One region of the Bacillus sp. ISL-35 genome, then DNA from elsewhere that is predicted to be linked to it. Evidence: riboswitches for the same ligand, from Rfam matches in the RefSeq annotation. Region 1 holds a riboswitch; each other region holds the start of a gene.
The links. A riboswitch is a leader RNA that binds a small molecule or an ion and turns the genes downstream of it on or off. The one in region 1 is predicted to bind thiamine pyrophosphate.
Positions count from the first base shown of each region.

Region 2: another riboswitch for thiamine pyrophosphate. It lies ahead of J7E38_RS11570 (3-oxoacyl-ACP reductase); the one in region 1 lies ahead of thiT (energy-coupled thiamine transporter ThiT).
Region 3: another riboswitch for thiamine pyrophosphate. It lies ahead of thiC (phosphomethylpyrimidine synthase ThiC); the one in region 1 lies ahead of thiT (energy-coupled thiamine transporter ThiT).

Region 1 covers NZ_JAGGQK010000002.1:33,433-36,709, forward strand. Annotated here, with positions in the region: gene J7E38_RS03420 (dicarboxylate/amino acid:cation symporter) at 1-215, shown strand, start outside; gene J7E38_RS03425 (histidine kinase N-terminal domain-containing protein) at 263-1,393, opposite strand; TPP riboswitch at 1,638-1,745, shown strand; gene thiT (energy-coupled thiamine transporter ThiT) at 1,852-2,448, shown strand; gene J7E38_RS03435 (FeoA family protein) at 2,721-2,945, shown strand; gene feoB (ferrous iron transport protein B) at 2,945-3,277, shown strand, end outside.
Region 2 covers NZ_JAGGQK010000007.1:31,774-35,050, reverse strand. Annotated here, with positions in the region: gene pepT (peptidase T) at 1-966, opposite strand, end outside; gene J7E38_RS11580 (hypothetical protein) at 1,100-1,237, shown strand; gene J7E38_RS11575 (hypothetical protein) at 1,230-1,385, shown strand; TPP riboswitch at 1,443-1,552, shown strand; gene J7E38_RS11570 (3-oxoacyl-ACP reductase) at 1,627-2,388, shown strand; gene thiM (hydroxyethylthiazole kinase) at 2,479-3,277, shown strand, end outside.
Region 3 covers NZ_JAGGQK010000011.1:233,613-236,889, reverse strand. Annotated here, with positions in the region: gene thiC (phosphomethylpyrimidine synthase ThiC) at 1-1,395, opposite strand, end outside; TPP riboswitch at 1,569-1,683, opposite strand; gene J7E38_RS16410 (helix-turn-helix domain-containing protein) at 1,968-2,150, opposite strand; gene J7E38_RS16405 (aspartyl-phosphate phosphatase Spo0E family protein) at 2,210-2,389, opposite strand; gene J7E38_RS16400 (response regulator) at 2,594-3,238, opposite strand; gene J7E38_RS16395 (sensor histidine kinase) at 3,253-3,277, opposite strand, start outside.

The sequences.
Region 1 (3,277 bases):
TGGCAATGGTTCTCCAGTCTGTCGGTCTGCCTGTTGAAGGTATCGGCTTAATCCTGGGAATTGACCGTCTTCTGGATATGGCGCGTACAGCTGTGAATATCACAGGCGATGCAGCATGTGCAGTCATTGTCGCTGAAACGGAAAAAAAACATACCGTTCAAAAAGAGAAAAGAAGAATCACAAGTACAGAGGACAATCGTACACTTGAGTATTAAGGATAAATAAAAGACCCTGCCGGCACCGGCAGGGTCTTTTTGTGATGTTAGTTCTCCATCCTTATTAATGGCAAAAGCATGATGAATGAAGTTTTATCCGGCTCTGATGAGCAGGCAAGAATACCTTTGTGCTTCTCGATGATTTCACGGCAGACAAACAATCCCAGGCCGGTTCCGAGAGTTTTCGTCGTGACGAAAGGCTCGAAAATCGTCTTCAGTAACTGGTCGGGAATGACAGGGCCATTATTGGAAATTTCGATTTTTATATGTGTATCATTCACGAAGTATCCCTTGATTTCAATTTTAGGGTCAGCCCGGTACTGGCTCAGGACATCGATTGCATTAAAGATGATATTGATCAAAACCTGTCTGATTTCATCGGCATATCCATACAATTCCATATCATCTGCTACTTCCTTGACAATCCGCACATTGGTGTCGAGGATGCTGGGATATAGGAAGTTCAATACCTCATCAATCATTTTATTTAATGAGAAAAGGTTTTTTTCCTTTCCAATTAGTTCTTTTTTAGAAAGAAGCAGAAATTGTGAAATCCGGAAATTGAGTTGGTCAAGCTCGCTGGATATGATATCAAGATACTTCATATCCTCGTGTTCGGATCTCAATAGCTGTATAAATCCCTGGATGGAAGTCAGGGGATTGCGGAATTCATGGATAAAACTTGATGTCATCTGGCCGAGCAATGTCAGCCGGTCCTTATGGGTAGAGTCGATAAATTGGTTTTTTTCCTCAATGATCTTGTTTTTCTGTTCATTGTAATAAGATACCGCGTAATACAGGAAGGTATCAAAACAGTAATTGATTCGGTTGATGGACTCCTGCATCTCATTCCACTCCATATTCATTTTGTGCAGATGCTTGTAGAGTACAGATCGTCCTGAATTAACATTGTAGACAAAATCTCCAATATTGATGTCAGCGCGAACTCGTTCTTCTCCTACCATAAAAGCAAGTTTTTGGAGATGTTCTTCCAGCTCTTCATTTGTCTTGGAAAAAACGGAGAGAATGATTTCATACATTTTCTCAGCATTCTTGGCTATTTTCTCTTTATATGGATCATCTTCCGAGACGATAATTTTAACAGTCCAGTCGGCAATGAGTTGTTCCCTTTCACTAGTCAGGAAGCTAAGCAAACGGTTATCCGTAATTGGCAGCATTTTATTAAGTCCCCCAGTTTTTCTTTTCGGTATTAAAGATTCGAGGTAAACCGCGAAATCCCTTTGTCGAAAATTAAGAACATCCGCTGAATAGCGTCGAATCGGTAAAAACGTGACAAAAGACCGATATTTTTAGCATCTCGGGGTGAGATTTGTCTTTTTTGTTTCGACAAGGATTGGAAAAACAATATTTGACTTGTTATAGGATCGAAGAAGTAGTATATTCATAGTGTAGAAACTAAATAATAACCACAAGGGGAGCTGCCAGAGTGCAGCTGAGAGTGAGCGCCCGAGTTCTTACCCTTTGAACCTGTTAGTTAATGCTAGCGAAGGAATGTGGATGCGATAGGAAAGCAATCATGGGAATCCTATATCGATCCCTGATTGCTTTTTTTGTTTCTGAAGCAGAAAAGGCGTGTTGAAAACGGACCTCATTCTGGAAAGAAGGAGGAACAGATATGAAACAAAAACAAACATTATTTTTAGTGGAAGTAGCAGTGTTTTCTGCTCTGGCTTATTTGCTGGATTTATTTTCGGGGTTTTTATTTTCTCGAATCTGGCCGCAGGGCGGTTCAGTATCAATCGCGATGGTACCGGTATTCCTGATGGCATTCCGCTGGGGAATTAAAGGTGGCGCCATCACAGGGCTTCTGCTGGGTCTATTGCAATTCATCCTGGGCTTCTCGCAAATATTCCATCCTATACAGGGGATCATCGATTATTTGGTCGCCTTCACGGTATTAGGATTTGCCGGTATTTTTGCAAGACAGATCCAAGAGAATATCAAGAGTGGAAATAAGAAGAAATGGATTGGGTTGATCATTGTGGGTACCTTCATTGGAAGCCTGCTTCGCTTTATCGCTCATTTCTTTTCCGGCTGGGTCTTTTTCGGAGTTTGGGCGCCAGAAGGACAGCCGGCATGGCTGTATTCACTCATCTATAACGGAACCTATATGATTCCAAGTATGATACTAAGCGCAATCATCATCATTCTTGTCATTGGCTATGCTCCGTCGAGGATGGTCAAATCAACACTTGTAACCAATAAAATGTGATAAAAAGGAGAGCTGACAAATTGTTCAGCTCTCTTTTTATATGGGCTCTGATAAAGCTGAATGATGATTTAATTCAGAACTGTTATCCGGAAAAATTGTCAATTCTATGGAGTTTTCCTTATTCCCATCTGTTAAAAGGGTGTTTTGTGATTTATGTCACAGTGAAAGAGACCTGAAACTGATTAAATAAAGATAATCATTCTCAATTAGTAAACTACTATCAATGATATTCTGATACAAAAAATCTAACAAACTGAAAAAAGGTGATGGCTATGCTGGGAAATTTAAAGACTGGTGAAAAAGGCCGGATCATGAATATTGCTGGAACTGACAAATTTGTCAGAAGAAGATTGCTTGATTTCGGAATCGCTGAAGGATCGGAAGTATGCATAAAATGCATTCTGCCTTTTGGAGGCCCGGTCATGGTTGAATCGTGCGGCCAATGCATAGGTATCCGACGCAAAGAAGCATTACGGATCGAAGTGGAGCGATTATGATGAACATCGCGCTTATCGGCAATCCGAATACCGGTAAAACTTCGTTATTTAATAACTTAACAGGGTCATATGAATATGTTGGCAACTGGAACGGAGTAACTGTCGAAAAGAAAGTTGGCCTGTTCAAGAACGGAAAGGATCAGCTGATTGATTTACCTGGAGTCTATACGCTCAATCCATTGTCAAAGGATGAAGGTGTGGTTACGAACTTCTTCCTGGAGGAATCATTCGAGAAACTTTTGAATATCCTGGATGCGTCGCAATTAAGGCGTAATTTGCACCTTACCATGCAGCTGCTGGAATACGGTGCGCCGGTCACTATTGGTCTGAAT
Region 2 (3,277 bases), on a different contig from region 1:
GTAGTACTGGTCGTTCATTTCAAGTTCAACGCGGGTTTCGCCGTAAGTAAGCTTCAGTTCATTGGTGATTTTCTGCATCAATTCCTTGCGTGCCTGGAAGCTGTCACGGTCAAAATCACGGATGATATAGCTCAGCGTCGTTTCCTCGACATCCCCATTAATCGAGCTGAGGTGGAAGAAACCTTCATATCCTGCAGTGTGCTCAGGCGCTTCTTCTGCAGGGAGCTTGCTGTTGAATTCCATCGCGATTTTGGCGGAGTTCACCATTTTGCCCTTTGCCGTGCCGGGGTGAACGTTCTTTCCTTTAAAAGTCACTTTAGCGCTGGCTGCGTTAAAGCTTTCATACTCCAGCTCGCCAAGCGGGCCGCCGTCCACAGTGTAGGCGAATTTTGCATTGAACGCTTCAACATCGAATTTATGAGGCCCTCTGCCGATTTCCTCATCCGGAGTGAAAGCAACACGGATCTTACCATGCTCGATCTCCGGATGCTTGATCAAATAAGCCATTGCTGTCATGATTTCAGCTATCCCTGCTTTGTTGTCAGCGCCGAGAAGAGTCGTTCCATCTGTCGTAATCAAAGTGTGGCCTTTATATTGAGGAAGTTCAGGGAAATCAGCTGGCGACAGAATAATATTCTGCTCCTTATTCAGGATGATTTCGTTGCCATCGAAGTTTTCCACTATCTGCGGATTAACATTTTTGCCGGTAAAATCAGTAGCTGTATCAACGTGGGCAAGGAAACCGATGGTTGGGACATCCTTATCGATATTGGCAGGAAGTGTCGCCATCACATAACCATTCTCATCAATCGTGACGTCTTCCATTCCGATTGTTTTCAACTCTTCGACAAGCATATTGGCAAGGGTGAGCTGCCCTTCTGTCGATGGAGTGGTTTCACTGTTTTCATTCGATTGAGTATCAACTTTTACATAAGAAGTGAATCTTTCGATAATCTCGTTTTTCATGTCCTTTCATCTCCTATTACTATGTATATTTTCATATTAGCACAGATCGTCTGGAACACCATTTTAAAAAGAATGAAAATTCCATTTTTTGTATTGGGATTATTGTTTAATAAATAGAAGGAGGCTGGTCATTATGGGATATGTTTTCACGTTCGTTGTATTGTTTGTCGTGTTTTATTTGATTTTCAAAATAATCCGCTCAGGAAAACTGCCAAGCAATCATTACACTCCATTTGACGATTTAACCGAAGGAAAAAAGAAAGATGATTGATCTTGGCGTCATCATTGTTTTGATGCTGTCACTCTGGTCGGTTACGATTACACTGCAAAAATTGGCTGCAAGTATCAACCAAAAGCAGGACCAGCAACTCAAGCTTCTGGAAGAAATCAAGGAAGAACTGAAAAATAGCAGAATATGAACTTCTTACTTTACATATATAGCAGATAGAGCTAGGATAAAGACAACTGAATATTCGATGAACTACTAGGGGTGCCCTGCTGCGGGCTGAGAGGAAGACGCTAAGTCTTTTAACCCTTCGGACCTGATCTGGGTAATACCAGCGTAGGAAAGTAGTGTGAGAGAAGTTTTCTTACTTTGCTTTTAAGCCAGGTCCATTATTTAGGGATCTGGCTTTTTATATTTTAAGGAGGTTTAAACAAATGGAATTAAAAGATCAAGTTGTGTTAGTAACCGGAGGAAGCCGTGGCCTTGGGGCAGAAACGGTTAAAGCTTTTGCAAGGGAAGGTGCGAAGGTTGTCATCAACTATTTTCAGAATGAAGAAAAGGCAAAGATTCTGGCAGAAAGCATTGGTGAAAATGCACTTGCTGTCGGGGCGGATGTAAGGGACCCAGCACAGGTCCAAAGCATGTTCAGGCTGGCAAAAGAACATTTCGGGGCACCGATTACGACCATCGTCAATAATGCGCTTGTCAATTTCAAATTTGACCCGGTGGCGAACAAGGATGCTTTTGCATTGGGCTGGGAGGATTATCACCAGCAGCTTGAAGGAGCGATCCGCGGCGCATTGAATACCATCCAGGCGGGACTGCCGGATATGAAAGAAGTGAAGTTTGGCAGAATCGTCAATATTGGCACGAACCTGTTCCAGAACCCGGTTGTCGCCTATCATGACTACACAACAAGCAAGGCAGCTTTGCTGGGATTCACGAGGAATATGGCGAATGAACTTGGAAAGTATGGCATCACCGTCAATATGCTTTCTGGCGGACTGCTAAAAATGACCGACGCAAGTTCTGCTACTTCGGAGGAAGTGTTCCAGCTCATCGAATCGTCAACACCGCTTCGAAAGGTGACCGATCCGGAAGAAGTAGCAGACTCGATCTTGTTTTTTGCCTCACCATGGTCACGAGCGGTTACCGGACAAAATCTGGTCGTCGACGGCGGCCTGGTGATGGATTAAAGGGGAGGAATTGGCGTCCTGTGATGGATTAACGAGAAGGAATTCTGGTTGTAGATGGCGGCCTGAGGATGGATGAAGGAGGAAATTGGAATGGAAAAACGAGAGATTGCGGGTTTGCTAGAAAAGGTCCGCAGGGAGAATCCGCTTGTACACAACATCACTAATGTTGTGGTCACGAATTTTACCGCTAATGGGCTTCTGGCTCTGGGAGCATCGCCAGTGATGGCCTATGCACAAGAAGAGGTTGCTGAAATGGCAGGCATGGCGGGTAGCCTTGTGCTGAATATCGGAACGTTGCGGCCTGAAGTCGTACAGTCGATGTTGATTGCCGGCAAAGCGGCAAATGAGCATGGAGTGCCAGTCGTTCTTGATCCGGTCGGTGCCGGTGCTACTTCTTATCGGACGGAAACCGCAAGAAGGCTGATGGAAGAATTGGAGATTGCGATCATCAGAGGAAATGCCGCGGAAATTGCTAATGTAGCAGGTGAAGCTTGGAACATACGCGGTGTTGACGCAGGAGATTCGGAGGGGGATGTAACCGAGCTCGCTGAATCGGCTGCTCAAAAATTGAATACAATTGTGGCGCTGACAGGGAAGGAAGACATCATTACAGATGGGGAATCCACGTTTGTGGTCAAAAATGGACACCCAATCCTGACAAAGGTTACGGGTACCGGATGTCTGCTGACTTCAGTAATCGGGGCGTTCACTGCAATTGAAAAGGATTTTTTGAAAGCAGCAACTGCTGCACTGACTATTTACGGAGTAGCAGCTGAAGTTGCCGCTGATAAAAGCGCCATGCAGGGACCGGGAAGTTTTCAGGTGGAGTTGCTGAACCAGCTCTACCATTTGGATGCTGAGGAAATCTACAATAAAAGTTCTTTCGAAA
Region 3 (3,277 bases), on a different contig from region 1:
GGTGATCACACCCTCGCGCACATCATCTTTGTTCGGCAGCCCCAAGTGTTCCTTTGGCGTCACGTAGCAGAGCATGGCTGTACCGTACCAGCCGATCATCGCCGCTCCGATTGCAGAGGTGATATGGTCATATCCTGGCGCGATATCCGTTGTAAGCGGTCCTAGTGTATAAAAAGGAGCTTCCTGGCAAATCTCCAGTTGCTTATCCATGTTCTCCTTGATCAGATGCATCGGAACATGCCCAGGCCCCTCAACCATTACCTGTACATCATGCTCCCACGCAATCTTCGTCAACTCCCCAAGTGTTTCAAGCTCAGCAAATTGGGCCTCATCATTGGCGTCGGCAATCGATCCCGGCCGCAAACCATCTCCCAGAGAGAAGGCCACATCATATGCCTTCATGATTTCGCAAATTTCTTCAAAGTGCGTATAGAGAAAGTTTTCTTTATGATGGTGAAGGCACCATTGGGCCATGATCGAACCGCCTCTTGAGACAATTCCAGTCAATCGTCTGGCAGTCATCGGAACATACCTCAACAGGACACCTGCATGGATGGTAAAGTAGTCAACACCTTGCTCAGCTTGCTCGATCAGCGTATCTTTGAACACTTCCCAGCTAAGGTCCTCGGCAATGCCATTCACCTTTTCAAGTGCCTGGTAAATCGGAACGGTCCCCACCGGAACAGCTGAGTTCCGGATAATCCATTCGCGTGTCGTATGAATATTCTTTCCTGTAGACAAATCCATGATGGTATCTGCACCCCATCGGGTAGCCCACGTCATTTTTTCCACTTCTTCCTCAATCGAAGAGGACACGGCCGAGTTCCCAATGTTCGCATTTATTTTGACATGGAAGTTCCGGCCGATGATCATCGGTTCTGTCTCAGGGTGATTGATATTGGAAGGAATGATGGCCCTGCCCCTTGCCACTTCAGACCGCACAAATTCAGGATCCATATTCTCCCGTATCGCTATGAACTCCATCTCAGGCGTAATGTTTCCTTTTTTCGCATAGTGAAGCTGGGTAACATTCTTTCCTTTAGATGCCCTCAATGGCTTGCGGGATAGGCCCGGAAAAACCTTATCATTTGCACGCGGGTCATGTTCACTTGAGTAACCATTGTCCTCGGGCTTTATTTTTCGGCCCTCATACTCTTCAACATCCCCTCGTCCCTGAATCCACCGGCTCCTCAGTGCAGGAAGACCCTTTCTTAGATCGGGTGTATAGGCAGGATCCGTATAAGGGCCGCTCGTATCATACACGCGAACCGATTGATTGCTTTCCTCTCCAAATGAACCGCTCGTCGGGCTTAGTTCAATCTCCCGCATCGGAACCCTAATGTCCGGCTTTGAGCCCTCCACATAGACTTTTTTGCTCCCAGAAAAGCTTGCCATAATCGAAATGCTGTCCTGGTTTAATGAATTGGCTGTTTTCACTGATCATCTCTCCCTTTTTTTTAAAAATTGAGGGACGAGATCTGGCACCAGAGAAGTTCCCTAGTATGTAAAAAAGCCGGCCCACATAATGATGGACCGGCTTTAACCGCGAATGTCTTTGCACAAAAAAACTGTGCACATGTCAACTTCCCCACGCTGGTATGATCCAGATCAGGTCCAAAGAGTCAAAGAACTTTAACGCGTTCCTTTCTCAGCCCAAGCCATTGGGCACCCCTAGTTCTTGCTATTCAGTTCCCTTCGAGTATACACAATTGGGAAAATAAAGAAAAGTTTTTTAAGCAATAGAGTGCTTTTTGCCTATATGGATAACACAGTTCGCTTTCAAGAAATCCAGCTTCAGATCTCGATTTCAAAGAAGACTGCACGCTGTTATTAGGTATTCTATATATTTTTTCGTATAGGGAATGAGACATGAGGAATTAGGTTGAAGGCCAGTTACAAAAGGCAAAATAAAAATAGAGGGTCAATCCCTCTTCAAAATTATCTGCAAGAAGCAGCGCCTTTTAATGTCATTCTTCTTTATTCATTTGATAATAATTCAATAGTTTTTTGATCGTGGTTCCCCGGACACTTTGATTGTTTTCGATCCGATTGAGTGTCGTCAACCTCAATTGCAGGTCCTCACACACTTTTTCCTGTGTTAAATCCCTTTTCTGTCTTTCCATTTTCAGGATATCGCCAAGGCACTTCATGTGGTGTCTCAACTCCTTTTTAACATGAATGCTCCAAAAGAGCATTTTCTAAAAAGCAATCATCCAAGAAGATCACAACGTTTTTTCTTAAGAAGTTCCATCCCGAGCTTTTGCTGTTCCAAAATATAGACATCCAATTCCTGGCTGAGTTGAATCGTCTTTTGATTCAAGTATCCATTTTCCTGGATGCTTTTTATCATTTTTCTGCGAGTATCTTCAATCAGGTCCTCCTTAGTCATACGCTGCACCCCTCTTTCCCTTCAAAAAATCTTTACAGAAACTTAACCATATAGACATTTTCCCTACTCTACTATTATGGTAGAATTCACCCTTTTTGAATATTGAGTGTTTGTTCTATCTTTCTAGACACTTGATTTTAGACGATATAGTACCAAGGTTATAGAATCTGTCCACAAAAAAACTGCCATAAAGGCAGCTTGTCATCAATTCAAATAGGGTACGAGTTTGTTTTGCACAGCGTAGATAATCGCTTGCGAGCGACTATTTACGTTTAATTTCTTATAAATCTTATTCACATGGATTTTTACGGTTTTATCGCTGATGGAAAGATGGGCAGCGATTTCCTTATTCGACTTCCCTCTGACCAACTCATTGAGCACTTCCTTCTCCCTGTTGGTCAATTCATTTTCCTGGTGGCTAAAGTCGCTCTGGATGCGGTGATAGGAGATCAATTTGCTTGCCATTTTAGGGTGGATAATGGAATTCCCCTTATGGATTTTGCGTATGGCATCAATGACTTCCATGGACGAAGCATCCTTCAATAAATATCCGTCCGCCCCTTCCCTGAGGGCCGATTTGAAGTATTCATCATGATCAAACATCGTCAAGATCAGTATTTTACAAGCAGGATGCTTTTCTTTTATCAAAGAGATAAGTTCTATTCCATTCTTGTCCTGAAGGTTAATATCCAAAACAATGACATCAGGGACGATGCCATCCAGTTTCTCTAATAAACCGTCCCCCGAATCTGCTTCACCAACGAGCAGCAGGTCCTCTTCCACATCCAAAATACTGCGGATTCCGTCTCTTAAAACAGTGTGATCATCCACAATCATAATGTTGATCATACTCTCTCACCCCTTTAATAGTGCTGTATGCCAAGCCGA